DNA from 3 places in the Rhodovulum viride genome. Region 2 is predicted to be linked to each of the others. Evidence: riboswitches for the same ligand, from Rfam matches in the RefSeq annotation. Region 2 holds a riboswitch; each other region holds the start of a gene.
The links. A riboswitch is a leader RNA that binds a small molecule or an ion and turns the genes downstream of it on or off. The one in region 2 is predicted to bind cobalamin.

Region 1 (5,005 bases), on a different contig from region 2:
GCATGGCCGAGGAAATCGTCCTGTCAGGGCCGCTGGCCGAGGCCGGGCCCGAGATCCTGACAACCCGCGAAGAGGCCCGTGCCCGGCATGGCTGGCTGATGGACATCTACCTGATGCGCCGAAGTCAGAAGCGGGGCTGAGACCGGCGCGGACCGCCGGGGCTGACGGCTGACGCGGGGGCTGACCGTTGACGCAGGGCTGACCGCTGATGCGGGGGCTGAGGGCTTACGCCGGAACCAGCCGCCCGGCGCTGAGCCGCATTCCCTCGGGCGCGATGCGCGCGCGCATCTCTGCGTCATGGGTCACCAGCAGGATCGCCTGCGGCAAGCCTTGCAGGATCGCGACCAGCCGCTCGGCGTTTTCCTCGTCCAGCGCATTGGTGGGCTCGTCCAGAAGCAGCACCTCGGGCTCCATCGCCAACACGGCGGCAAGGCTGACCAGCCGCTTTTCGCCGCCCGACAGCCGGTGGGTGATCCGGTCCTTCAGATGCATGAGGTCAAGCCGGGTGAGAACCGCCTCGACCTGCTCCATCGCCGCCGCGCGCCCAAGCCCCAGATTGAGCGGCCCGAAGGCCACATCCTCGGCCACGGTGGGGCAGAACAGCTGATCGTCGGGGTCCTGAAACACCAGCCCCGCCCGGCGGCGCACCTCGTGGAAGTCGGGCTCGGCCCGGCGCTCCTGCCCGAAGGCCCGGATCTGCCCCGATTGCGGGACGAGAAGCCCCACCATCAGCTGCAGAAGCGTCGACTTGCCCGACCCGTTCGCGCCCGCGATCGACAGCCGCTGGCCCGCCTCGAGCGTCAGGCTCGCGCCTTGCAGGATCCTGGGCCGGCCGGGATAGCCGAAAACGAGCCTGTCGAGGTCAAAAAGCGCCATGGGCGACCTCGGCAACCAGCATCGCCATGAGGACCGTCGCCAGCCCCGCGCCGAAGACCGCGTCGCGCGGCCCGTAGGCGAAGGCAGCGAGGACCGGCATCCGGCCCGAAAAGCCCCGGCATTTCATCGCCGCCAGCACCCGTTCGGACCGTTCGACCGCGCGGACCAGCATCATGCCGACCAGATAGCCCAAGCTGCGATAGCTGTGCCAGGACGTGCCCGGCCGGAAGCCCCGGACCTTCATCGCCCGGCGCAGCCGCAGGTGTTCGGCGCGCAGCACCTCGATATAGCGGATGGTGAACAGCAGCAGATGCACCAGCCTCTCGGGCGTGCCCAGCCGGTGCAGCGCCTGCCCCATCACCGCCGGTTCCAGCGTGCCCGCCAGCGACAGCAGCGCCAGAACGACGGCATTGGCGGTCAAGAGGATCTCGGTCGAATGGACGATCCCCTCGCGCGAGGCGGCAAATCCCCAAAGCGTGAAGACCGGATCGCCGGGCGTGGTGAAGGGCAGCATGGCGATCAGCAGGAAGATGAACCCGTCCATCGCCGCCATCCGCCGCAGCGTCGGGCCGACCGCCCGCCCCGACAGCGCCATCAAGGCGATGGCAAGGATCAGCGCGGCCAGCAGCAGCGGCAGCCAGGAACAGGCGACGGTCACGCAGGCGAAGCCCGCCGCCCCGATCAACCGCGCGCGGGGATCGATCGCGTCGAGCGCGGCGCCCTCCGGCCCGGCGCGGTCCTGCATCAGGATGTCGGACATGCCCCTATCCCTTCAGACGCCGGCGCGCGGCGATGTAGAAGCCAAGCCCGAAGAGCCCCGCGATATAGCCGATCCCGCCCAGGATCGACTGCAGGTCGTTCCGTTCGCGATAGGCGGCGATCTCGCGCCGGAGCGGGCGCATCTCGTCGCGGACGATCCGTGCGATCTCGGCCTTGTCGGTGTCGCTCAGCCCCGGCGCGGCGACCAGCGGCACCGCCGCCAGCGCTCCGGAGGCTGCCCCGGCGGGCGCCCGATCCAGGGGGAAGGTCGACGGATTGCCCGCGCCGGTTTCGTCCCCCGCGCCAGGGGCGACGCCGGTTTCGGCGGCGGCCCGGGCGGCGGGGCTGTCGAGGATCGCGGCGACCTCATCGGCGCTCAGGGTGAATTCGGCGACATGGCCCGCGCCCAGATCGGCGCGGAAGACATGGGCGACGGCGGCGGTGGGGCGGTAGGTGAAGATGCCGTCGCCATCGGTCCGGGTCTCGCCCAGCCGGGTGCCCGCCGGGTCGAAGACCTCGACCAGGGCGTCGGCGGCCATGTCGCCATTCGAAAAGCCGATCTCGCCCTCGATCAGCGCACCATCGGCATAGGCCCCGCCGATCACCTTATGGGCCAGCGCAGGCAGCGGCGCCATCGCAAGCGCCAGGGTCAAAGCAAGGGGACGGATCATCGTTGGGGTCCTTGAACTGTCGCAAAGAGGTCGGGCTTCACCTGGGCGGCAAGATAGACGGCGGCGGCGGTCAAAAGGCCCTCGACCGCCATCACCGGGATATGGGCCAGAAAGACCAGCCGGGCGGCGGGCAGGAAGGCCGCGCCCGACAGCGCCAGCGCCAGACCGACGCCAAGCGCCGTCAGCGCGATGGCCAGCGCCCCGCCCATCCCGGCCCAAAGCGCGGCGATCCGGGGGGTGCCGCGCGCAAGACCCCGGCGGCAGAGATAATGCACGATCACTGCGGGCAGCGCGATGTTCAGGGTATTGACCCCCAGCACCGTCAGCCCGCCGAACCCGAAAAAGACCGCCTGCAGCAAGAGCCCCACGAACAGCGCCGGAAAGGCGGCCCAGCCAAGCACCAGCCCGGCCAGACCGTTCAGGATCAGGTGCACCGAGGACGGGCCGATGGGCACATGGATCAGCGAGGCCACGAAGAAGCTGGCCGAGAGCATCCCGGCAGCGGGGATCTTTTCCAGCGTCAGATCGCGCAATCCGCGCGCCACGCCCCCCGCCGCCAGCACCGCGCCGCCGATCACCACGGGCGCCGCCAGCGCCCCGTCCACGATATGCATGGGCCCGCCCCTATTTCAGATCGAAGGCGCGGATCCAGAGCACCGCATCCTGGCTGAGCTCCTTGCCCTCGAACGCGGTATCGGGGCCCACGCCCAGCGCGGCAAAGCCCCAATAGCCCGCCTTGGGCACGCCGAAAGTGAAATAGCCGTTCTCGTCCGACACGGCCACGATCGCGCCCCCCGGCAACGGCCCGGCGGTCGCGGGCTTGGGCGCGCCCGTGGCCATGTCGGGCTCGGCCGCCATGTATTCGATCTCGATCTCGGCGCCCGCGACAGGCTGGCCCGCCGACAGCACCCGCCCGGTGAAGGTCGAGCCCGCGATCACGTTATAGGGTTTGACCAGCGGCACGATCTCGGCCTTCAGCCCCTGCGGGCTGTCCCAGTCGGTCGGCATCTGGCCGCGATTGAGATAGGTCTTGGTGATCTGCTGGATGTAGATATCCTCGGAGTCCTCGTAATAGGGCGCGGGCACCGTCACCAGCACATAGTCGCCCATCCGCTTGACCGGCAGACTGCCATCCCAGGCGACGGCCTCGTTCAGCGGGCCGCGAAAGACGGTCTGGCTGAGCGTCGCGCGAAGGTCGATCTTCTCGCCGCGATGGATGGCGTAGAATTCCAGCGGTTCGCCCATGTCCATGACCGGGCCGCTTTCCTGCGGGTGCCAGAAGATCAGCTTGACCGGCACGTCGCCGGGCGCGTCGATCAGGCTTTCTTCGGTATAGGCCAGCTGGAAATGCGCGGCGGCCACCCCGGGAACGAGGGTCAGCGCCAGCGCGGCGGTTACGAGATTGCCGTGGAAGATCAAGGTCGTTGCCTTTCAACAGGGGCGGCCGGACAGGCCGCGGGTGAAAGGACGAGGGGATGAGAGGCTCGAACGGGTCGCAACGCGGCCGATCCGGGCCAGACGCGCACCCCGGCGTCCGGTGGAAACCGCCTCCCTTGCGGGGAAACGGGCGGCCGGCAGGTCTCCTGGCTTGCGGGTCTCAGCTTGGCTGGCCTTCCCGGGGGGTATCCCCAGTGGCGTTCTCAGCCGTGCTCGCCGCTTACAGTTGCGGGGGCAGCCGCGGACTTGCCCCTTGCGGGGGCGCACCGCGTTCCCTTTTCACGTCCGGACCCTCGGGGCCCGGGCGAACCGGTCACGGCTTCGTCATGGCAAGCGGCTCGGGACTTGTCAATCGGCACGACCGCCGCGCGGCCCGGGTTTGACGCCGCGCCCCCGCCCGCTAAGCTGTCCCCGACACGCGCAAGGAGCCCCCATGACCGACGAGACCGCCGATACCGTTGCCGACGACGCCCGCCATGCCGCCAAGATGGCCAGGAAGAAGGCCGCGCGCGACAAGATCATGGCCGGGAAATCCGGCGAGAAGGGGCTGATCCTCGTGCATACCGGCACCGGCAAGGGCAAGTCCTCCTCGGGCTTCGGGATGATCCTGCGCTGCATCGCCCATCAGATGCCCTGCGCCGTGGTCCAGTTCGTCAAGGGCGCCTGGGACACGGGCGAGCGGCGGCTTCTGACCTCGCATTTCGGCGATCTCTGCCAGTTCCATGCCATGGGCGAGGGCTTTACCTGGGAAACCCAGGACCGCGCCCGCGACATCGCCGCCGCAGAAAAGGGCTGGGAAAAGGCGAAAGAGTTGATCCGCGATCCCGCCATCCGCATGGTGCTGCTGGACGAGATCAACATCGCGCTGCGCTACGGCTATCTGGATGCCGACCGCGTGGTGGAGTTCCTCCAGGCCGAGAAGCCGCCCCTGACCCATGTCGTGCTGACAGGCCGCAACGCCCCCGAGGCGCTGATCGAGGCGGCCGATCTGGTCACCGAGATGACGCTGGTCAAGCACCCGTTCCGGTCGGGCATCAAGGGCCAGCCCGGCGTCGAGTTCTGAGCCGCGCTTGACATCCGGAAAGCCCCGTCCGACACCCCTGCCGAACGCCGCAGGAGCCCCGATGACATCCCACAGGACCCCGAGCCCGCCTTCCGACCTGCCCCCCGACGACGCCGCGCCGCCGATGCCCGAGATTTCGGTGCCGATGCTCGATCCTGCCCCGCCGCGCCGGGCGAAGGCGCTGATGTTCCAGGGCACC
Region 2 (14,224 bases):
ATCGGCCTGCTGACCCCGGAAGAGGCGCGCCGCCACCCCGACCGCAACTGCCTGACCTCGGCGATCTGCGGCACCGAGATCACCCAGATAGACTGTCCCGAAGACCCGCTGGAGCTTGCAGAGGGCGACATCCTGGTCGCCGCCAGCGACGGGCTGGCCTATATCGGCCTCGACCGGATCCGCACCATTCTTGAAGAGAACCGGACGCGGTCCAGCACCGAGATTGCCGACGCGCTGTTCCGGGCGATCGAGGACATCGCCGATCCCGAACAGGACAATGTCTGCTTCAGCGTGATCCGCGTGCTCTGCGCGGCCGGTCAGCCGGCGGTGCAGGCGCATCCGCCGCTGCGCCTGCTCGACGCTCCCCCGAAGACCGGGCCGCGCCCGGACTGTCCCTGTGCCACGGCCCCGCGCTCGCGGTTCGGCGCGCTGGCGGCCCGCTGGCTTCCGGGCCATCGCGGGGGGCTGTCGTGACCGACGCCCCCGAAGACGACCTGATCGCCCGGATCGACGCGGTTCTCGCGGCGGGGACCCTGCCCGACCCCGGACGGCGCCAGGGCATGCGGCTGCGCCAGCGCCTGTCGCAGCCGGTGCGGGTGGCGGTCGCGGGTCCTGCTCAGACCGGCAAGTCGTCGCTGATCGCGCTGCTGGCCGGATGGGATGCCGATGCCGGCCCGGTCGCGAACGCGCCCCCTGCGGGCATTCCCTCGGATCTTTTCGACCGGATGCTGCTGCTGGAATGCCCTCTGGCGCCCGACGAGACGCTGCCCTGTGGCGCGGGGATGCCCGATATCGTGCTCTGGACCAGCCAGAGTTTCGAGGCGCCCGAAAGCGCCGCCTGGGCGCGGGTACCCGAGAGCCTGAAGGACCATTCCTTTCTGGTGCTGACCAAAGCCGACCTGCTGATCCGGGAAGGCGTGCTGTACGACCGGCTGGACCGGCTGCGCCAGCTTGTGGGCGTCGACTTCCATGCGCTTTTTCCGCTGGCCACCACCGAGGCGCTGGCCGCCGACCGTGGCCGCGCGCCCTGCATGCCCGCCGAACACGGGCCAAGCGGCGCCAAGGCGCTGTTCGCCGCACTCGAGCGGATGGTGCGGCAGGGCTTCGATGCCGACCGCGACCTGGCCGAGACCTTCCTGCACCGCTATGGCAGCCATGGCCGGTTCTCGGGCCCTGGCCCGCGCCGCGGGCACCCCGGCGCGGGTGCCCCGATGCCAAGCCCCGGGCCCAAGCCGCCGTCCCCCTCCGCGCCGCCCGATGCGGTGCAGAAGCGCCTTCGCCCCCGCGCCGGCGCGGACGACCGGAACCTCTGCGAACGCGGGCTTGCGGTTCTTGCCCAGGCGACCTCCACGCTTCCCGAACGGGTCGACCGTGACGACGCCGTCGCCGGGGTTCTGGGGATCTGCGCCGACACCGCGCTGAGCCTTGCCGACCTTCTGGGCGAGGTCCGGGATGTCTGCCCCGATCTCGACGAGGACATCCTCGATGCCTCCGAGATGCTGCAGCTTCTGGCGGTCGAGGACGATCCGGCCGCAGCCGCCGATGCCGTCACGCTTCTGCTGCAATTGCGGCGCGGGTTCGAGACCCGGCTGAGCGCCTGAGGAACGCCGCAACGACGCCATGCAATGGCCATTTTCGAGCGCATAACTGTTTCAGATGCCACAACAAAACGCCTGCTTCCGCCGGGCTGGCGCAGTCTCGGGCGAGTCGCAGGCCAGAAAATGGGGATTGGACCCGTGATGCAGGATGCATCTGCCTCCGCGCGCCCCGAAGCCGCCCGGCCCGAAGCCCGTCACCCGGATCTGCTGGGCGATGGGCTTGACGGGTTTGCGCCGGTCGCCGAGCGTCTGGCCACCCTGCGCGCGGCGCTGGCCGATCTCGGCCGGGTCGGCGACGCAACCGCCGCGCGCGGCGCGCTCCGGCTGTCCGCACAGCTTGACGCGCTCGAACCCAGCGTGACCTTCATCGGCCAGGTCAAGGCGGGCAAGACCTCGCTGATCAACGCGATGCTGGGCTGGCCCGACCTGTTGCCCGCCGACGTGAACCCCTGGACCTCGGTCGTGACCTCGCTCCATCTGGCGCCCGCCCCTCAGACCCGCGCGGGCGAGGCCCGGTTCCGCTTCTTCGACCGCGAGGAATGGGCGCGGCTGGTCGAAAAGGGCGGACGTCTCGGCGAACTGGCCAGCCGGGCCGGGGCCGAAGACGACCTTGACAAGGTCCGCCGCCAGGTCGAGCGGATGCGCGAGAAATCCCAGGGCCGCCTCGGTCGGCGGTTCGAGCTGCTGCTGGGCCAGGAGCACCGCTATTCCGCCTTCGATCTGGGGCTCGTCGAACGCTATGTCTGTCTCGGCGACGATTTCGACGACGAAGAGGATGGCGCCGACGCCCGGTTCGAGGCCGCGGGCCGCTTCGCCGACATCACCAAATCGGCCGATCTGCAGGTCGATCATGCGGCGATGCCCATGCGCCTGTGCCTGCGCGACACGCCCGGCGTCAACGACACCTTCCTGATGCGCGAACAGATCACCATCGGCGCAATCCGCGACAGCCGGCTTTGCGTGCTGGTGCTGTCGGCGCATCAGGCGCTGTCCAGCGTCGACATGGCGCTGATCCGGCTGATCGCCACGGTCAAGGCACGCGACGTGGTGATCTTCGTCAACCGCATCGACGAGCTTTCCGATCCGGTCCCGCAAGTGGCCGAGATCCGCGCCTCGATCCGCGCCACGCTGAAGGCGCAGAACGGCCCGGTGGACGCGCCGATCCTGTTCGGCAGCGCGGTCTGGGCCGCCCATGCGCTGAGCGGCACGCTGCCGGATCTGCCCGAAGGCAGCCGCCGCGCGCTGCAGCGCCTGGCCCGGGAACGCTTTCAGGGCGGCGAGGACCCGCAGACCCAGCTGCGCGGGGTCTGGGACATGTCCGGCCTGCCCGCGCTGTACCGCACGATTGCCGAGCGCCTCAACGACGGCGCTGGCCGCGAGGTGCTGGACCGCATCGCCCGCAGCACCGCCAATCTTGCCCGCAGCATCGGCGCCGCGCAGGGCACGGCCCTTCCCGCAGGCGCGCGGCCGACAGTCGACCGGGCCACGCTCGAGGCCCAGATCGCGGCCATCGCGCATCGCGCCGAAGAGGCCCTGGCCCGCGTCATCGACCGCGAACAGACCGAGTTCCGGACCCGGCTGGAGCGGTCGCATCGCAGTTTTCTCGACCGCGCCACGGCGGCCCTGATCGCCCATCTGGAAACCCAGGGCGAAGGCACCGTCTGGACCTACGAACCGACCGGGCTCCGGATGCTGCTGCGCTCGGCCTGCCAGCTTTTCGGCACGCGGATGCAGGCCGCAGCGCGGGGCGTGCTGGACGAGCTCGCGCGCGATATCGCCGCTGTCTACCGCAATGCGCTTGGGCTTGACGGCGCGTTCACGGTCGAGGCCCCCGACCCGCCCCGGATCGGGCCACCGGTCGACATCGCGCGCACCATCGCGCTGGACGTCAAGGGCAGCTGGTGGCGCCGCTGGTGGACCCGCCGCCGCGGCCATGGCGCCTTCGCCGCCGATTTCCACGCGATGATCCGGGACGAAACCCTGCCGATCCTCGATGCCCTGCGCCACGACCATGCCGAACGGGTCCGCGCCGATCTGATGGCGACATTGGCCGGTTTTGTCGACGACCAGCGCGAAATCGTCGAGGCCCTGACCCGCAAGGACGAGGTCGCGCCCGACGCTCTGGACGTGGCGCTGCGGAGGCAGGCCCGGCAGGATCGCCTGCAGGCCATCGAAAGCGCGATGACGACGATGCTGAAAGAGGCGGCCTGAGAGCTGAAAGAGGCGGCCTGAGACCCGCCGACGCCCGAGACCTGCGGAAGAGACTGTCAGATGAGCGACCCCTACGACCTTGATATCCGGGCGATGCTGGAACGCGCCCAGGCGATGGACGCGGCACCGGCCCGGCCGCGCCCGGGCGAAAGCGGTGCGAGCCGTCCGGCGCTGGCCCCCGAAGAGGCCGTGCGCGCGCAATTCGGTGGCCGGGACCGGTCCGACGCCCTGGAGACCACGCCCGACGCCGACACCAGCTCTGACCGTCCCGCAGCAGATCCGGACAACGCGGTCGAGACGGGCGCGGACCAGATCCCGCACGGGAGCTCGGAACCGCCGCAGACGGACACCTCTGCCCCCCCGGCCGAGGCCACACCGCCCGAGGCCGACCCTGAATTTGCGCCTGCACCTGAACCTGACAAGGATGCCCTTGCAGCCGGCGCCGATCCGGCCCGCCCAGCCGATCCGGTCGAAGTCGAGGTTCGCCCGCATCTGCCCGCCTTCGCCGCACACCCGAACCCTGCCGATCTGCCCCCCGGGGCACGGCCCTGCCTCGCGCTGATGGGCGAATTCAGCGCTGGCAAAAGCACGCTGATCCATCTGTTGATCGGCCAGTCGCCGCTGCCGGTGAAGGTGACCGCGACCCAGCTGCCGCCGGTACGGCTCTCCTACGGCTCTGCCCCTGCCTGGCGCGAGGATCGTTTCGGCCGCACCGAACCCGTCGAGATGGACGACCTGCACCGTCTGTCGTCCGCCGAAACCCGGCTGATCCAGATCCATGCCGAAGCCGAGATCCTCAAGCTTTGCGACCTGATCGACATGCCGGGCATTTCGGACCCGAACATGGGCTCGGAGGTTTGGGAAAACGCCATCGGCCTCGCGGACGGGGTGATCTGGTGCAGCCATGCGACCCAGGCCTGGCGCCAGTCCGAAGCCGCGGTCTGGGACATGTTCGCCGACCGGCTGGGCGAAACGAGCCTTTTGCTGCTGACCCGGTTCGACAAGCTGGTGACCGAGCGCGATCGCGCCCGGGTGCTGCGCCGGGTGCGGCGCGAAACCGAAGGGCTTTTTGCCGACATCTGCCCGATCGCCCTGACAGACGCGCTGGACGCACGCGATAACCCGGCGCGCTGGGCTGCCAGCGGCGCCGACGGGTTTGGCCATGCGCTGCGGCAGGTGCTGCGGCTGCTGGGCGCAACGGCGAACGACCGGGACGCGCCGGTCCTGCTGGACCCGGACTGGCGCGTCGGCGGGGCTGGCATGCCCGTGCGTCCGCGGCGGGTACAGATCGACGAAAGCCGCACCCGGAGCCCGCGGCCCCTGCGCGCACAACGGCCCGGCGCAGCCCCCCCGCCGGCCTGACGCCGGCCTGACCAGACGTCCGGTCCATAGCAAGGCGTGTAAGCCCGCTAAGGTCCATTCCGTTGCACCCCCTTGGCACGCGACGCGCGCTTGTGCGCTATTGCCAGTGGCCGCCGCCGGAAATTCGGATAAACTCGGGCACGATGCCGCTGACCATCACCATTCAGGCGCTGCGACGCGCGATTCCCGATTGCCGGGTGATCGCATTCGTCGACTTGTCGGCGCGGCTGGTGCTGCGGGCCGAGGCCGAGCATCCTCAGCCGCAGGAATTCTACGATGCGCTTTGTCTTCGCGGCGCCCTGCTTCTGGGCGGGCAGGCCGCCGCCGCCTCGACCGAAGTGTTCGGGACCGATCAGGCGCCCCCCGAGGCGGTACTGCTGCACGGGGGCCGGTTCGAGCTTTTCGTGCGGGCGCCGCGCGACCCGGACGAGGCACTTTGCGCGGTGATCGGAGGCGAGGCCGATATCGCGGCCGCGCTTGCCGCCATGCGCGCCACCATGGCCGAAATCGTCGAGATCGTCGATGCCGCGCCCCCGGCCACCGCGGCTGGCGGGTCGCAGGAGCGGGGCCGCTGAGATGGCCGGGCTCGAGCGTCTCAACGCCGCGCTGGCCAAGCTGAGGGGCGCCGAGGCCGCCGCCGAACGCACGGTGCCCGGGGGCGTGGACGGGATCGTCGAGGTGCCGCTGACCGAGATTTCGGAAACGATCCTGCCGCGCGAAATGACCATCGGCGACGGGGCGGGACAGGAAATCCGGCTGCTGGCGGCCCGTCGGCGCCTGTTGCGGGTGGGCCGCACGGGGCCGGTCACACCGGACGCGACGCCGATCCCGGCCGAGCCGCCAGAGGCCACCGGCGATCCCGCCGAGCCGCTGATTGCCGCCTTTCACGGCCGGGTTCGCCCCTTCGTCGCCAAGGCGGCCGAGCTGTCGGTCGCCGCGAGCCGCCCTCCCTACCGGGTCGATCCGACCGAAGCGGGATGTTCGGTCGAGGCGCTGCGCGCGGCCGCAGACCGCGACTGGACCGCGCCTGCGGCCAGCGCCCCCACGCCCGAGACCCGTCCTGACCCGGCCGGAGAGACCGTCACCCCGCCGCCCGATCCGGTCGGCACCTGTCTTGCCCGGGCAACGGCCGGGCTGCGGCTGCGCGAGGGCCAGATCGTCGCGATGCAGGGCGATGCCGAATTTGCCCACCGGCTGACCGGGTTCACCGGGCTCGGGCTCGGCGCGATGACCAAGGCCGCAGGAGACGGCCCCGGGACCACCTGCGCGATCTTGCGCGCGCCCGCGCCGCTGAACCTTCTGCTGGTGCGGGTCGCCCACGGCCGGGACGCCGCGCTTTTCCTGACCCCGACCGACGAGCTTCCCGCGATCCTCGCCCTCTGCCGCCCGACCGGACCGGCCGCAAGGAGTGCGCCGCTTGACAGGGCCGGGAGCCCGGATTAACGGACAATTGTCTTGGTTCGCCCGGAAACGGGCGATGAAAAGGGAACGCGGTGCGGCCTTCGTCGGCTCAATTCCGCGGCTGCCCCCGCAACTGTAAGCGGCGAGCGCGGCTGATCGTGCCACTGGGGGTCCTCCCCGGGAAGGCCAGCCAAGCGAGGACCCGCAAGCCAGGAGACCTGCCAGGACGATCACCCAGCCTGTCCGCGGGGCGCGGCGCAGGCGGCGGTCCATCCGCAGTGGTGACGCATCACCGTCTGCGGGAGGCATGTCTTTCCAAGGACCCCACGACAGGACGGACCGCCCGCCGCGGCGGTTCCCGAGACCGGAACGGAACCGACATGACCAGACCCACCCTTTGCCTCACGCTCGGCCTCGCCGCGCTGAGCCCCCTGTCCGCCCTGGCGCAGGAGGCCCGGTCCAGCCTGATGCTGGACGAGATCACCGCCAGCGCCAGCCTCACGCCCATCGCCACCAACCGGACCGGCGCGACGGTCGAGACGCTCGAGAGCAGCGAGATCGCCGCAGGCGGTCAGAATCTGGGCCAGACCCTTGCCACCCTGCCGGGCGTGTCGATCACGCAGAATGGCGGGCTCGGGCAGACCGCCACGCTTCGGATTCGCGGGCTTGGAAACGGCTATATCGCGACCCGGATCGACGGGATGGGCTTTGCCGATCCCTCGGGCACCCCCGCCGCGCTCGACTTCGGCACCCTGACCGCCGGACTGCTCTCCAGGATCGAAGTGCTGAAGGGCTCGCAATCCGCGCTTTTCGGCGCGAATGCCATCGCGGGCGTTGTCGACATCACCACATGGAGACCGGAAAAACTGGGCTTTTCGGGGCGCGCCACGGTCGAAACTGGCACCTATGGCAGCTACTCTGCCGGTCTGAGCCTTGGCCAGAAGACCGAACGCGGCGAAATCTCGGCCACGATCTCGCATGTCGAAACCGACGGCTTCTCGACCCTGTCGGGCAATGACGAAGCGGACGGCTTTGACGAAGATTCGGTCTCGCTCAATGCCGCCTACGATCTGACCGACACCCTTCGGCTGGGCTTCTCGGGATTCTATTCCGACGGAAACTCGGACTATGACAGCGACGTTACCGACACGAACCCGATCACCCGATCGGAGGCGACGCGAAAAGGCCTGCGCGCCTTCGCCCAATTCGCGATCGGAACGGTCGACAACGAACTGTCGCTGGCGCGCACGCAGACCGAGCGCAGCTACCGTTCGAGTTTCGGGACGTCCCTTTATGATGGCACCAGCCGGGCCGCCAGCTACCTCGGAACGGCCTCTCTGGCGGCCGGGACCGACCTGTCCTTCGGCGCCGACTGGAAGCAGGACGAGGCCACGCTTGACGGCGAGACCTATTCGGTCATCAACCGCGCGCTCTTTGCAGAGCTTCGCCAGGCCGCGACCGACGACATCGATCTGTCGCTTTCGCTGCGCTACGATGATTATTCAAGCTTTGACGATCAGGTGACCGGCCGCGCCGCGCTGGCCTGGCGGCTCCAGCCCGACCTGATCTTCCGCACCTCTCTGGGCACCGGCTATCGCGTCCCCGCGCTTTACGAACTTTACGGCACCATTACCGGCGACACGGTCGGCAACCCGGACCTCAACCCCGAAACCAGCACCAGCTTCGACATCGGGCTTGAAAAACGGCTGTCGGGCGACGGGTTCCTGAAGGCCACCGCCTTCTTTGCGGAAATCGATGACAAGATCGACTATGGCGCGGCCGACCCCGCCATCTGCAGCTATGCCTGGGGCTGCTACCGCCAGCTTGACGGAACCACCCGCAGCCAGGGCCTGGAACTGTCCGGCCGCTACGACATGACCCCTGCGACCGCGCTTTACGGCAGCTACACCTATACCGACGTGCGCTGGAAAGGCGACCGGCTCGACCGCGTCCCGCTCCACGATCTCCTGCTGGGCGTCAGCAGCGAGGTGACGTCGCGGCTCACGGCCGATGTCTCGTACCAATATGTGGCCGGGCGCCTCGACCCTTACGGTTCTCTGCCCGATGCCGGGCTTGCCGCAGCCCAGGTCACCTACGCGCTGGGCAACGGCACCGAGGCCTATGCAAGGGTCGAAAACCTCTTCGACGAGGAGTTCTACTCGGCCGTCGCCTATGGCGGCACCTATCACTACAACACCACGGGCCGGGCGCTCTATGTGGGTCTGCGTGCCTCCTTCTAGCGCGATCCGGCTCGCCGCGGCCCTCGCCCTTGCCGGGGCCGCGGTGCTGGCAGACCCGCCCGCGCGGGTCGTGTCGATGAACCTCTGCACCGACCAGCTTGCCATGCTGGTCGCGGCCCCGGGGCAGCTCGTCTCGATCAGCGAGCTTGCCTCGAACCCGATGAACTCGGCCATGCCCGAGGCCGCCCGCGCCTACCCCGCCAATACCGGCGGCGCCGAGGAAATCTTCCTGACGCGCCCCGATCTGGTGCTGGCCGGCACCTATTCGAACCCCGCGACCCTCGCCATGCTGGAACGTCTCGGCATCCGCGTCGCGCGGATCGGCCTGACGACGCGGCTTGCCGAGGTCCCCGAGCGGCTGCGCCAGACCGGCCGGCTTCTGGGCCGCGAGGCCCGAGCCGAGGCGCTTGCCCGCACCTTCGAGCGGGACCTCGCCCGGCTCTCGCGCGGCGGCCCGCCCCGGCCGCTGGCCGCCTTCTTCTATGCCAACGGCTATACCCAGGGCAAAGGCACGCTGTCGGACGATATCCTGACCCATGCGGGCTTCGCCAATCTCGCAGGCTCCGGCGAGGCGGCGCGCGGTCGCAGCGGCGGCTTCGATCTCGCGCTCGAAGAGCTGGTGATGGCCGATCCCGACCTCCTGATCCTCTCGCGCCCCTATCCGAAAACCTCCCGCGCCGAAGAGATCCTCGCCCATCCCGCGCTCCGCGCCCTGCCCGCCGCCGCCGCCCCGGCCCTGTCCGGCCCCGACTGGGTCTGCGGCACCCCCCTTGTGCTGGACGCCCTGGCCGAGATGACCCGCCGCCGCGATGCCCTCGCCGCCTCCCCCGACCGGAACTGACATCCCATGCGCTTGCAGCTTCTTCTTGGCCCAAATACCCAGGACGCAACGCCCGCAACGGGCCCAAGCTCCGAGGAAAGGCCCCCCCGATGACACGCGCGCTCATGCTGCAAGGCACCGGCTCGAACGTGGGAAAATCGCTTCTGGTGGCCGGGCTCTGCCGCGCGGCGCTTCGGCGCGGGCTGACCGTCGCGCCCTTCAAGCCGCAGAACATGTCGAACAATGCCGCCGTGACCGCCGATGGCGGCGAGATCGGCCGGGCGCAGGCGCTGCAGGCGCGCGCGGCGGGGCTAGAGCCGCTGACCGACATGAACCCGGTCCTCTTGAAGCCCGAAACCGATACCGGTGCGCAGGTGGTCGTGCAGGGCCGCGCCCGGGGCGCGCTGCGCGCCCGCGCCTTCGCCGCCGAGAAACCGAAACTGATGGCGCCGGTGCTGGAAAGCTTCCACCGCCTCGCCGCCCGGCGCGATCTCGTCATCGTCGAGGGCGCCGGAAGCCCGGCCGAGGTCAACCTGCGCGCAGGCGACATCGCCAACATGGGCTTTGCCCGGGCCGCGAACGTGCCGGTCGTGCTGATCGGCGATATCGACCGGGGCGGCGTGATCGCCCAGATCGTCGGCACCCAGGCGGTGCTCGATCCCGGCGATCTGGCCATGGTCCGGGGATTTGCCATCAACAAGTTCCGCGGCGATCCGCGGCTCTTCGACGACGGCTACCGGCTGATCGCGGACCGGACCGGCTGGCCCGGCTTCGGCGTCATCCCTTGGTTCGCCGGGGCCTGCCGACTGCCGGCCGAGGATGCGGTCGATCTGGGCGGCGCGGGCCAGGGCGGCTTTCACGTCGTCTGCCCGATGCTCTCGCGGATCGCCAATTTCGACGATCTCGACCCGCTCAAGCTGGAACCGGGGCTGCGGCTGACCATGGTCCCGCCGGGCCGCGCCCTGCCGGGCGATGCCGATCTGGTGATCCTGCCCGGCACCAAGTCGACCCGGGGCGATCTGGCCTTCCTGCGCGCCCAGGGCTGGGACATCGACCTTGCGGCGCATCTGCGCCGGGGCGGGCGGGTGCTGGGGCTTTGCGGCGGCTACCAGATGCTCGGCCGACGCATCGCCGACCCGGACGGGCTCGAAGGCCCGCCGGGCGTGACCGAGGGCCTCGGCCTTCTCGAGGTCGAAACGGTGATGCGGGCGGACAAGACCCTGACCCGGGTCGCGGCCACTCATGCCGCGACCGGCGCCGCGTTTTCCGGCTACGAGATCCATATCGGCGCGACCGAGGGCCCCGACCGCGCCCGCCCCTTCGCCCATGTCGCAGGCCGGCCCGAAGGCGCGGTCTCGGCCGATGGGCGGGTCGCGGGCAGCTATCTGCACGGGCTTTTCGCCGAAGACGGCTTCCGACGAGCCTGGCTGGACCGGCTGGGGGTCGAGACCGGCACCGAGGGCTACGGCCAGGCGGTCGAGGATACGCTGGATGCGCTTGCCGCCCATCTCGAGGCCCATCTCGACATTGACGCGCTGTTTACCCTCGCCGGTGTAGTCCCCGGAAGATAGCCCCCGACGGGGGTCCAGGCTGCAAGAAGGCCCGCCGGTGCGCGTGCGCGTCCTGATCGTCACGACGGCCCGGAACGAGGGCCCCTATCTGCCGGACTGGCTCGCCCATCATCTGGGCGCGGGCGCGGACGGCATCATCGTCGTGACCAACGATTGCGAGGACGGCACCGACCGCATGCTCGACCTGCTCGATGCCGCCGGTCTGGTCACCCATCTGCAGAACCCCGCCCTCCCCGGCAAAAGCCTGCAATGGCAGGCGTTGAAGGCCGCCGCCCGCCATCCGCGCGCGGCCGGGGCCGACTGGATCCTCGGCATCGACCTCGACGAATATCTCAACATCCACGCGCCCGGCCACGATCTGGCGGCGCTGGTCGCGGCCCTGCCCCCCGGCACCGAGGCCGTGGCCCTGCCCTGGCGGCTATTCGGCGACAATGGCCTGACCGGGCTGCCCGACCGGCCGGTGACCGAGCTTTTCACCGCCGCGATGCCCGCCGACGCCGCCTTCCCGGTCGCGGCGAGCTTTTTCAAGACCCTCTACCGCCCCGCGGCCTTCGGCCGGATCGGCATTCACCGGCCGCGCCCGGCACCGGGCCGGGCCGCGCCGCGCTGGGTCGATGGCAGCGGCACCGCCCTGCCCGAAAGCTTTGCGGCAAGCCCCGGGCGGCTCTCGCTCTGGGGGTTTCCGGCCGGGCGGGCGCTGGCCGAAATCAACCATTACGCCGTGAAGACGCCCGAGGCCTTCCTGATCAAGCGCGCCCGCGGCCTGCCGAACCGGACGGCCCGCGCGGTCGATCTGGGCTATTGGGTGGAACGGAATTTCAACACCGTCGACGACCGCTCGATCGCCGCGATGGCCCCGGCGACAGCGGCGATGCGCGCGCGCCTCGCCGCCCTGCCCGGGCAGGCCGATCTGCACGCCGCCGCGATGGCCTGGCACCGGGCCGAGGCCGCGCGGCAGATCGCGACGCCCGAAGGTCATGCCTTCTACAGCCAGCTGGTGCTGGCCGGGGGCAGCCGGGCGCTGCCCCCTGACCGCGCCGCCGTCCTGTACGGGCTTTATCCGCGCGGAACCGCCGCTGCGGCGAGGCCCTGAGCAGATGGCCCCCGGCCCCGAGATCCTGCGCGTCGCGCTGACGGCCCGGCCGCTTGGCCGCGCGCTCTGCCTCGACGCGGTCGCCACGCCCGCAGGCAGCGGCCGAGAGGTCACGGCGATTCTGGCCAGCGCCGCGCCGCCGGGCGCCGTCGGTCCGGCGGGCGAGACGACGGCCGCGACGCTGCGCACGGTCGCGGGCGCGCCGCTCCTGACGCTGACCTGCGGCAGCGACGAGGGCCCGGTTCCGCTGACGCTCGACGGCGCGGCCGTCACGCTTGACCCGCGCCCGGCCCGGACCGACCTTTTCGCCGGCCTTGACGTCATGGTCGCGCTTCGGAACGGCGAAACGGCCGGGGAGGCCGCCGACTGGCTGGCCTTTCACCGCCGCACCCAGAAGCTTCAGGCCGCGCTGATCGTCGACCGCGCTCCGCCCGGCCCCGAGGCCGATGGCTTTGCCAAGGCGCTGTGTGCCCTTCGGTCCCGGCTTGAGGGGCTGACCCGGGTGCTGCTGGTCGGTCTCGATCATCCGCTGGGCCGCCCCGGCGCGGCCCCCGAAAGCCACCCGATCAATGCCCCCGAAGCCCCGGGCAAGGACCGCATGGCCCCGCCCGCCCCCGACCCCTGGCAGGCCCCGCTGGGCGAGGGGCATCTGTACGAATGGCTGCGCCGGGCATGGCTGGCCGAGGCACACGCGGTCGCCGCGCTCGACCTCAGCGATCTGCTGCGGCCCGATCCGGCCGGAGCCACGGTTTTCGAGACCGCCCGCGCCTCGGGCGCGCTGGCGCTTCTGGGCCGCCATGTCTTTCCGTGGAAATCCCGCGACCCGGCCCGGCCGGGCTTTGCCGATCACGGGTGCATGCAGTTCGACCGGCCGCGCGGGCTGCGCCGCTGGTGCGTCGTGCCGGCCCAGATGCCCGACGATCGGCCCTGGCGCGCGCACCGGGCAGGCGAGGCCACGGCCGAGGCGGTCTTTTACCGCTGCATGGGCATGCGCCATCGCGGCCATCCGGTCGGCCGGATCGTGCCCAGGACAAGCCTTGTGGCCGCGCCCGCTTTGACCGATCTGGTCGCCCGCGAATTCGGTCATGCCCCCGCGCTTCCGCGTCCCGCCGCGCCCCGGGCCGTCGCCCAACAAAGCCCCGGGCGCGTGGCCATCGTCACCACCATGAAGAACGAGGGGCCCTTCATCCTCGAATGGCTGGCCCATCACCGCGCCATCGGCGTCGATGACATTCTGGTCTACACCAACGACTGCAGCGACGGCACCGACCGTCTGCTGGCGCTTCTCGACCGGAAAGGGCTGGTCCGCCATCGCACGAACCCCTACCGCGCCACCGGGCTGAAGCCCCAGCATGCCGCGTTGCAGGCAGCTGGGAACGAGCCCGTGATCCGCGACGCGGACTGGATCGTCTGCATGGATGTCGACGAGTTCATCAACATCAAGACCGGCGATGGCACGCTGGCCGCGCTGTTCGCGGCGACCCGGGGCGCCAACCTGATCTCGATGACCTGGCGGCTGTTCGGCAACGCCGATATCGACGGCTACGAGGACCGCCCGGTGATGGCGCAATTCACGCTTTGTGCGCCCGAGATCACGCGCAAGCCGCATCAGGCCTGGGGCTTCAAGACGCTGTTTCGCAATCAGGGCCTGTTCCGCAAGCTGGGCGTCCACCGCCCCAAGGGGCTGGAACCCGGGCGGCTGGACGAGATCCGCTGGGTCGACGGCTCCGGTCGGCCGCTGCCGCCGCAGATGTACCGCACCGCCTGGCGCTCGACCCCCGGAACGGCGGGCTACGATCTGGTCCAGCTGAACCATTACGCGCTGCGCTCGGCGCAGAGCTTTCTGGTCAAGCGCGACCGGGGGCGGGTCAACCATGTCGACCGCGACCAGGGGCTTGGCTACTGGTTCCGCATGAACCACAACGCCG
Region 3 (5,005 bases), on a different contig from region 2:
TGCAACTGGCGGAAAAGCCCGGCCGGGACGGAGACCGGATATCGGAACTGCGGGTCGATGCAAGCCACCCCAAACTCACCGGCGGGAAATTTACCGACAGGCTGAGCATCAAAGTGAGGAACCTCTGACATGTCGATTTGGCGCGCGCTGCGAACATGGGGCCATCTCAATGCACCTACCATCGGCGATGACCTGAACCTTGCTGCGTTGCGGTACTCCTTGCGCATGGTTGATGAGGACACGCTGGAGGTGCAGCGGTTTGACAATGGCTGGCTCAGGCTGTGGGCATGGTTCTGTTTTTTCCTGTTGATGTATTTCGTGGTGCTGTCCTGGTGGGAGCAGAACATCCTGTGGGACAATATTCAGATCTGGCTGAATTCAGAGGCGTATTTCAGGGCTGCGCTCGAACGCCTTGTCAAGCGTAGCCCCGAAGTTTATGGAAATGAGGACTTCACTTCTTTCTACAAAAGAATGATGGAAATGCACGGCGACCGCTGGATCGGCGGCGCCATCTTCCTCGCGCTGCCCACTTTCTTCTTCATCGCCGCCTGCATCTGGCCTCGCTACCGGCCCATCCGGTTCAACCGCAAACTCGGGATCGCCTACACCTGGTCCTGGGGGCGCTTCTTCCTCAGCCGGAGTGATCCGTCTTTGGGGCTGGGCCGGGGGGTAGGAGATTTCGAGCCCATGCTCCGCCGTCTCACCATTGTCACGGCAGGCATGGGCACCCCGGACAGCCACAGCATCGGTGCGCTTGTCGTGAGGCTGCGCCACCACCGGTGGACACGCCACAAGGAAAGCTGGGCTCTCGGCGTATTCCCCCCGGCTTGCATCGGCCAGAACAGTCAGATTTCAATTGCGATCAGCGATTTCCTGACCAATCCCGTGCGCCCGGACTGGTGCGATGCACTGGAATGGCAGCCCTCGCCCCTCTTCTGGGCGCATCGTCTGGCTCTGAGGGTCGTAAACTTCTCGGTGCTGCCCGCCTGGTGGCCGCGCCGGACCCGGAAGATGATCCGACGCCATCTCGAGATCCGTGTCGCCGAAGAGAAGGCCGCTGCCGAAGCACGCGAAGCGCTCCGCCGCAGGGCGAACGGGATGGACTGAGACAGGCGCGATCCCGAAACTCGCAACCATATATGCTGGACTTGTCCAATATCGCGGGCGCGAGACTGAATGCCCGCTTTTCGCTTTCGACCTGTCCATCGGGATTGTTGAGTGAACGTCGGCAATCGGCAGCGAACGGCCAGGCTCGCTCGGGGGTTAAACCGCGCTGCCTCGGGGTCCCACGTTTGAGTTTCCCCGACCAAGCGGACAACAGGTCTGGCAGTGGCGGCCCATTGCGAAGTCCTCGTCTCCGGCCTCTTGCCCCGCGGACGGAAAGCTGCCAGTGATCGACCCGTCGGTTTCCTTCGGGAATGAAAAGGGAATCCGTGCCGACCTCGGTCGGGAAACGGAACTGCCCCCGCAACTGTAGGCGGCGAGCATCTCTCGATAGGCCACTGGGGTCGCACCCGGGAAGGCGAGAGGCGCAGCGACCCGTCAGTCAGGAGACCTGCCGACGAGAGTGAAACCACGACCGGACGGGGTGTGCCGGGGCGGGATACCTTATGTGGCCGCCCTGCCGTATTCGGTTCGCGTCTCGTCCCGGATGGTCCTGTCTGACGGGACGGATCGGATGAAACGGACTTTCATGATCGCCGCGCTGCTGGTCGGCACAGCCCTGCCCCTGCACGCGCAGGAAACGGAATACCCCCTGACATTGACAAATTGCGGGCTCGAGGTCTCTTTCGACGCCGCCCCGGACAGTGTCGTGACCATCGGCCAGTCGGCGACCGAGATCCTGTACGCGCTTGGCCTCGCGCCGAAGGTTTCCGGCACGTCCGTCTGGTTCAATCCGGTCCTGCCGGAATACGCCGAGGTGAACAGCGGGATCGAGCGGCTGGCCGACAACGATCCCAGCTTCGAGAGCGTGGTCGGCAAGAAACCCGGACTGGTCGCCGTGCAATACGAATGGCACGTCGGCGAAAGCGGCATCGTGGCCACGCGCGGGATGTTCCACGACATCGGCATCCCGACCTACATCCTGCCCGCCGATTGCGACACCAAGGACAATTCCACCGGCGGCGATGGAACGCGCACCGGCGCCTTCGAGACCGCGTCCGTCTACAAGGGGATCCGCGAACTGGCGGCGATCTTCGATGTGCAGCCCGCGGGCGACGCGCTGGTCTCGGATCTGCAGGCCACCGAAAGCGCCGCGATCGCGCGCGCGGAAGACCTTGAACTGCCCGAAGATCTGTCGGCGGTGTTCTGGTTCTCTTCGGCCGATCTCGAGATCGACCCCTATGTCGCCGGGCGGCTCGGGGCGCCGGGCTACATGATGGCGAAGCTTGGGATCGAGAACGTCATCGAGTCCGATGAGGAATGGCCGACGGTCGGATGGGAAAGCATCGCCCGCGCCGATCCCGACATCATCGTCGTCGCCTCCATGGACCGCCGCCGCTTCCCGGCAGACGACGTGGAGAAGAAGCTGGAGTTCCTGCGCACCGACCCGGTCGCGCGCCAGATGACAGCCGTGCGGGACGGGCGGATCGTGCAGATGGACGCCCATGCGATGAGCGCGACGATGCGGTCGATCTACGGGTTGCAGGCGCTGTCCGAGGCGCTTTCGAAGATGTCCTTCGAATGACCATGGAGGCTGCGCCCGTGCGTGCCGTGACATGGCGCGGCCTCTGGCTGGCGCCTGTCGTTCTGGGCATGACGATCCTGGCCGGGACGGCAATCGGCGAGACCCGGTTGCCGTTCGTCACGGTGCTCGGGACGCTGGCAAACCACCTGTGGGGCGCTGGCTATCCGGTGGACGGGATCGAGGCGGGGATCATCTGGAGCTATCGCCTGCCACGCGCCGTGGTGGCGGCGTGTTGCGGGGCAGGGCTGGCGCTGACCGGCGTCGTTCTTCAGGCGCTCTTGCGCAACCCGCTGGCGGATCCCTACCTGATGGGCCTTTCGGCAGGCGCCTCGACCGGGGCGGTGCTGGTGACGGTCGCGGGCCTGGGCGGCGGCGCGATCTCGATGTCGCTTGGCGCACTGACCGGGGCGCTTCTTGCCTTCGGTTGTGTCGCGGTTCTGGCCCGAGCCGTGAGCGGGGATGTGGGAGGCGGACGCGCAACACAGGCCGCCGCCGCCCTCATCCTCGCCGGGATCGCCGGTTCGCAGCTGTTCAACGCGCTGACCGCCTTCATCATCGCCCGGTCTGCCAATGCCGAACAGGCGCGCGGCATCATGTTCTGGCTGATGGGCAACCTTTCGGGGATCAGGTGGGACGACGTGGGCGCCTGCATGGCCGTCTCTGTTGCGGGCGTCGCCCTCTGCCTGTGGCACCGGCGCGGGCTTGACGCCTTCACCTTCGGGGCAGACGGGGCCGCCTCTCTGGGGATCAACGTCCCGGCGCTGCGCGGCAGCCTCATCGCCGCGACCGCCGTCATGGTCGGGGTGCTCGTGTCGAAAGTGGGTGCCATCGGGTTTGTCGGCCTCGTCGTGCCCCATGCCATGCGGTTTCTCGTGGGCGCCCGTCACGACCGGCTGGTGCCTGCCTCGGCGCTGGCCGGGGCGGTGTTTCTGGTCGCTGCCGACGTGATCAGCCGCAGTCTCGTCCCGGGCCAGGTTCTGCCCATAGGGGTGGTGACCGCGCTTGTGGGCGCCCCCGCCTTCGCGCTGATCCTCGTGCACGGAGCGCGCAAATGAAGGTCGAGCTGCGGCACCTGTCGGCCAGGATCCACCGCGCGCCATTGCTGGAGGATATTTCGGTCCGCATCGAACGCGGGGAACTCTTCGGCCTTGTCGGCCCCAACGGATCGGGCAAATCCACGCTGATGCGCTGTCTCGCGGGGCTGCAGCGTCCGACCTCGGGCGGCATTCTGGTGGAGGATGCAGATCTTGCGCGGATGCCCGCCCGGCACCGCGCGCGGCGCATCGCCTTCGTCCAACAACAGGCCGATACGACGGACCGTCTGACCGTTCGGCAAGCGGTGGACCTGGGGCGCATCCCCTACCTCTCTGCCCTGCGGGGATGGGGGCGTTCCGATGAGACCGCGGTCGAGGCCGCTCTGACGGCCGTGGAGATGACCGCCTTCGCCGGTCGTCTCTGGCATACCCTCTCGGGTGGCGAACGCCAGCGCGTCCACATCGCGCGCGCCCTCGCGCAGGATCCAAGGCTCCTGCTCCTCGACGAGCCGACCAACCATCTCGATATCCGGCATCAGCTCTCGCTCATGGCGCTGGTCCGGGCACTGCCCATCACCCGTGTCATCGCGCTGCACGATCTGAACCAGGCCACGGCCTGCGACCGGATCGGCGTGCTGTCCGGGGGCAGGCTTGTCGCGACGGGTCTGCCCCGCGACGTGCTGAACGAGGATCTTCTGGCCGAGGTCTTCGGCGTCGCCGCGACGCGCCATGCCGCTCCGGACGGATCGCCACGCCTTCACTTCTCTCATGCCCTCTAAAGGATCGCCCCATGCGCCTGTTCGTCGGCCTGCTTGCCCTGGTTCCCGTTGCGGGACACGCCGAGACCCATGACGTCAGAATGCTGACCCGCGGCGAGACCGGCGCCATGATCTACGAGCCCGCCTATCTCGAGATCGCACCCGGCGATACCGTGCGCTTCCTTCCCGCGCAGCGTGGCCACAACGCGGCCTCCATCCCCGAGATGCTGCCAGAGGGTGCGGATCGCTTCATCGGCCAGATCGACGAAGAGATCGCGGTGATCTTCGAGGTCGAGGGGCGCTACGGCATCAAGTGCTCGCCGCACTATGCCATGGGCATGGTGATGATCGTCGATGTGGGAGAGGTCGACGGGGCGGCGCCTCTTCCGGATGGTCTGCCGGATCGCGCCAGAGAGCGGATGTCGGACCTGCTCGGCCGATAGGGCCCGGGTTCAGGTCGGGGGCGCCCCCCGAATTCACACCGAGACCCAATGGCCACCGCCAGCTTCACCACGCCCCGGGGC

Region 1: it holds a riboswitch for cobalamin, as region 2 does, so the genes downstream of both, BYZ73_RS07205 (DUF4198 domain-containing protein) here and BYZ73_RS02115 (TonB-dependent receptor plug domain-containing protein) in region 2, are expected to answer to the same signal.
Region 3: it holds a riboswitch for cobalamin, as region 2 does, so the genes downstream of both, BYZ73_RS23570 (ABC transporter substrate-binding protein) here and BYZ73_RS02115 (TonB-dependent receptor plug domain-containing protein) in region 2, are expected to answer to the same signal.

Annotation. Positions count from the first base shown of each region.
Region 1 is NZ_MUAV01000006.1:191,834-196,838, reverse strand. Features, by position in the region: gene cobF (precorrin-6A synthase (deacetylating)) at 1-140, shown strand, start outside; gene BYZ73_RS07225 (energy-coupling factor ABC transporter ATP-binding protein) at 226-876, opposite strand; gene cbiQ (cobalt ECF transporter T component CbiQ) at 863-1,636, opposite strand; gene BYZ73_RS07215 (cobalt ABC transporter permease) at 1,641-2,306, opposite strand; gene cbiM (cobalt transporter CbiM) at 2,303-2,920, opposite strand; gene BYZ73_RS07205 (DUF4198 domain-containing protein) at 2,931-3,725, opposite strand; cobalamin riboswitch at 3,863-4,072, opposite strand; gene cobO (cob(I)yrinic acid a,c-diamide adenosyltransferase) at 4,177-4,806, shown strand; gene BYZ73_RS07195 (cobyric acid synthase) at 4,952-5,005, shown strand, end outside.
Region 2 is NZ_MUAV01000002.1:147,268-161,491, forward strand. Features, by position in the region: gene BYZ73_RS02085 (PP2C family protein-serine/threonine phosphatase) at 1-474, shown strand, start outside; gene BYZ73_RS02090 (P-loop NTPase family protein) at 471-1,601, shown strand; gene BYZ73_RS02095 (dynamin family protein) at 1,740-3,809, shown strand; gene BYZ73_RS23685 (dynamin family protein) at 3,870-5,171, shown strand; gene BYZ73_RS02105 (hypothetical protein) at 5,315-5,746, shown strand; gene BYZ73_RS02110 (hypothetical protein) at 5,748-6,614, shown strand; cobalamin riboswitch at 6,611-6,812, shown strand; gene BYZ73_RS02115 (TonB-dependent receptor plug domain-containing protein) at 6,953-8,812, shown strand; gene BYZ73_RS02120 (ABC transporter substrate-binding protein) at 8,787-9,653, shown strand; gene BYZ73_RS02125 (cobyric acid synthase) at 9,743-11,203, shown strand; gene BYZ73_RS02130 (glycosyltransferase family 2 protein) at 11,241-12,296, shown strand; gene BYZ73_RS02135 (glycosyltransferase family 2 protein) at 12,301-14,224, shown strand, end outside.
Region 3 is NZ_MUAV01000012.1:1,802-6,806, forward strand. Features, by position in the region: gene BYZ73_RS11480 (hypothetical protein) at 130-1,107, shown strand; cobalamin riboswitch at 1,387-1,577, shown strand; gene BYZ73_RS23570 (ABC transporter substrate-binding protein) at 1,694-2,689, shown strand; gene BYZ73_RS11490 (FecCD family ABC transporter permease) at 2,686-3,744, shown strand; gene BYZ73_RS11495 (ABC transporter ATP-binding protein) at 3,741-4,502, shown strand; gene BYZ73_RS11500 (pseudoazurin) at 4,514-4,924, shown strand.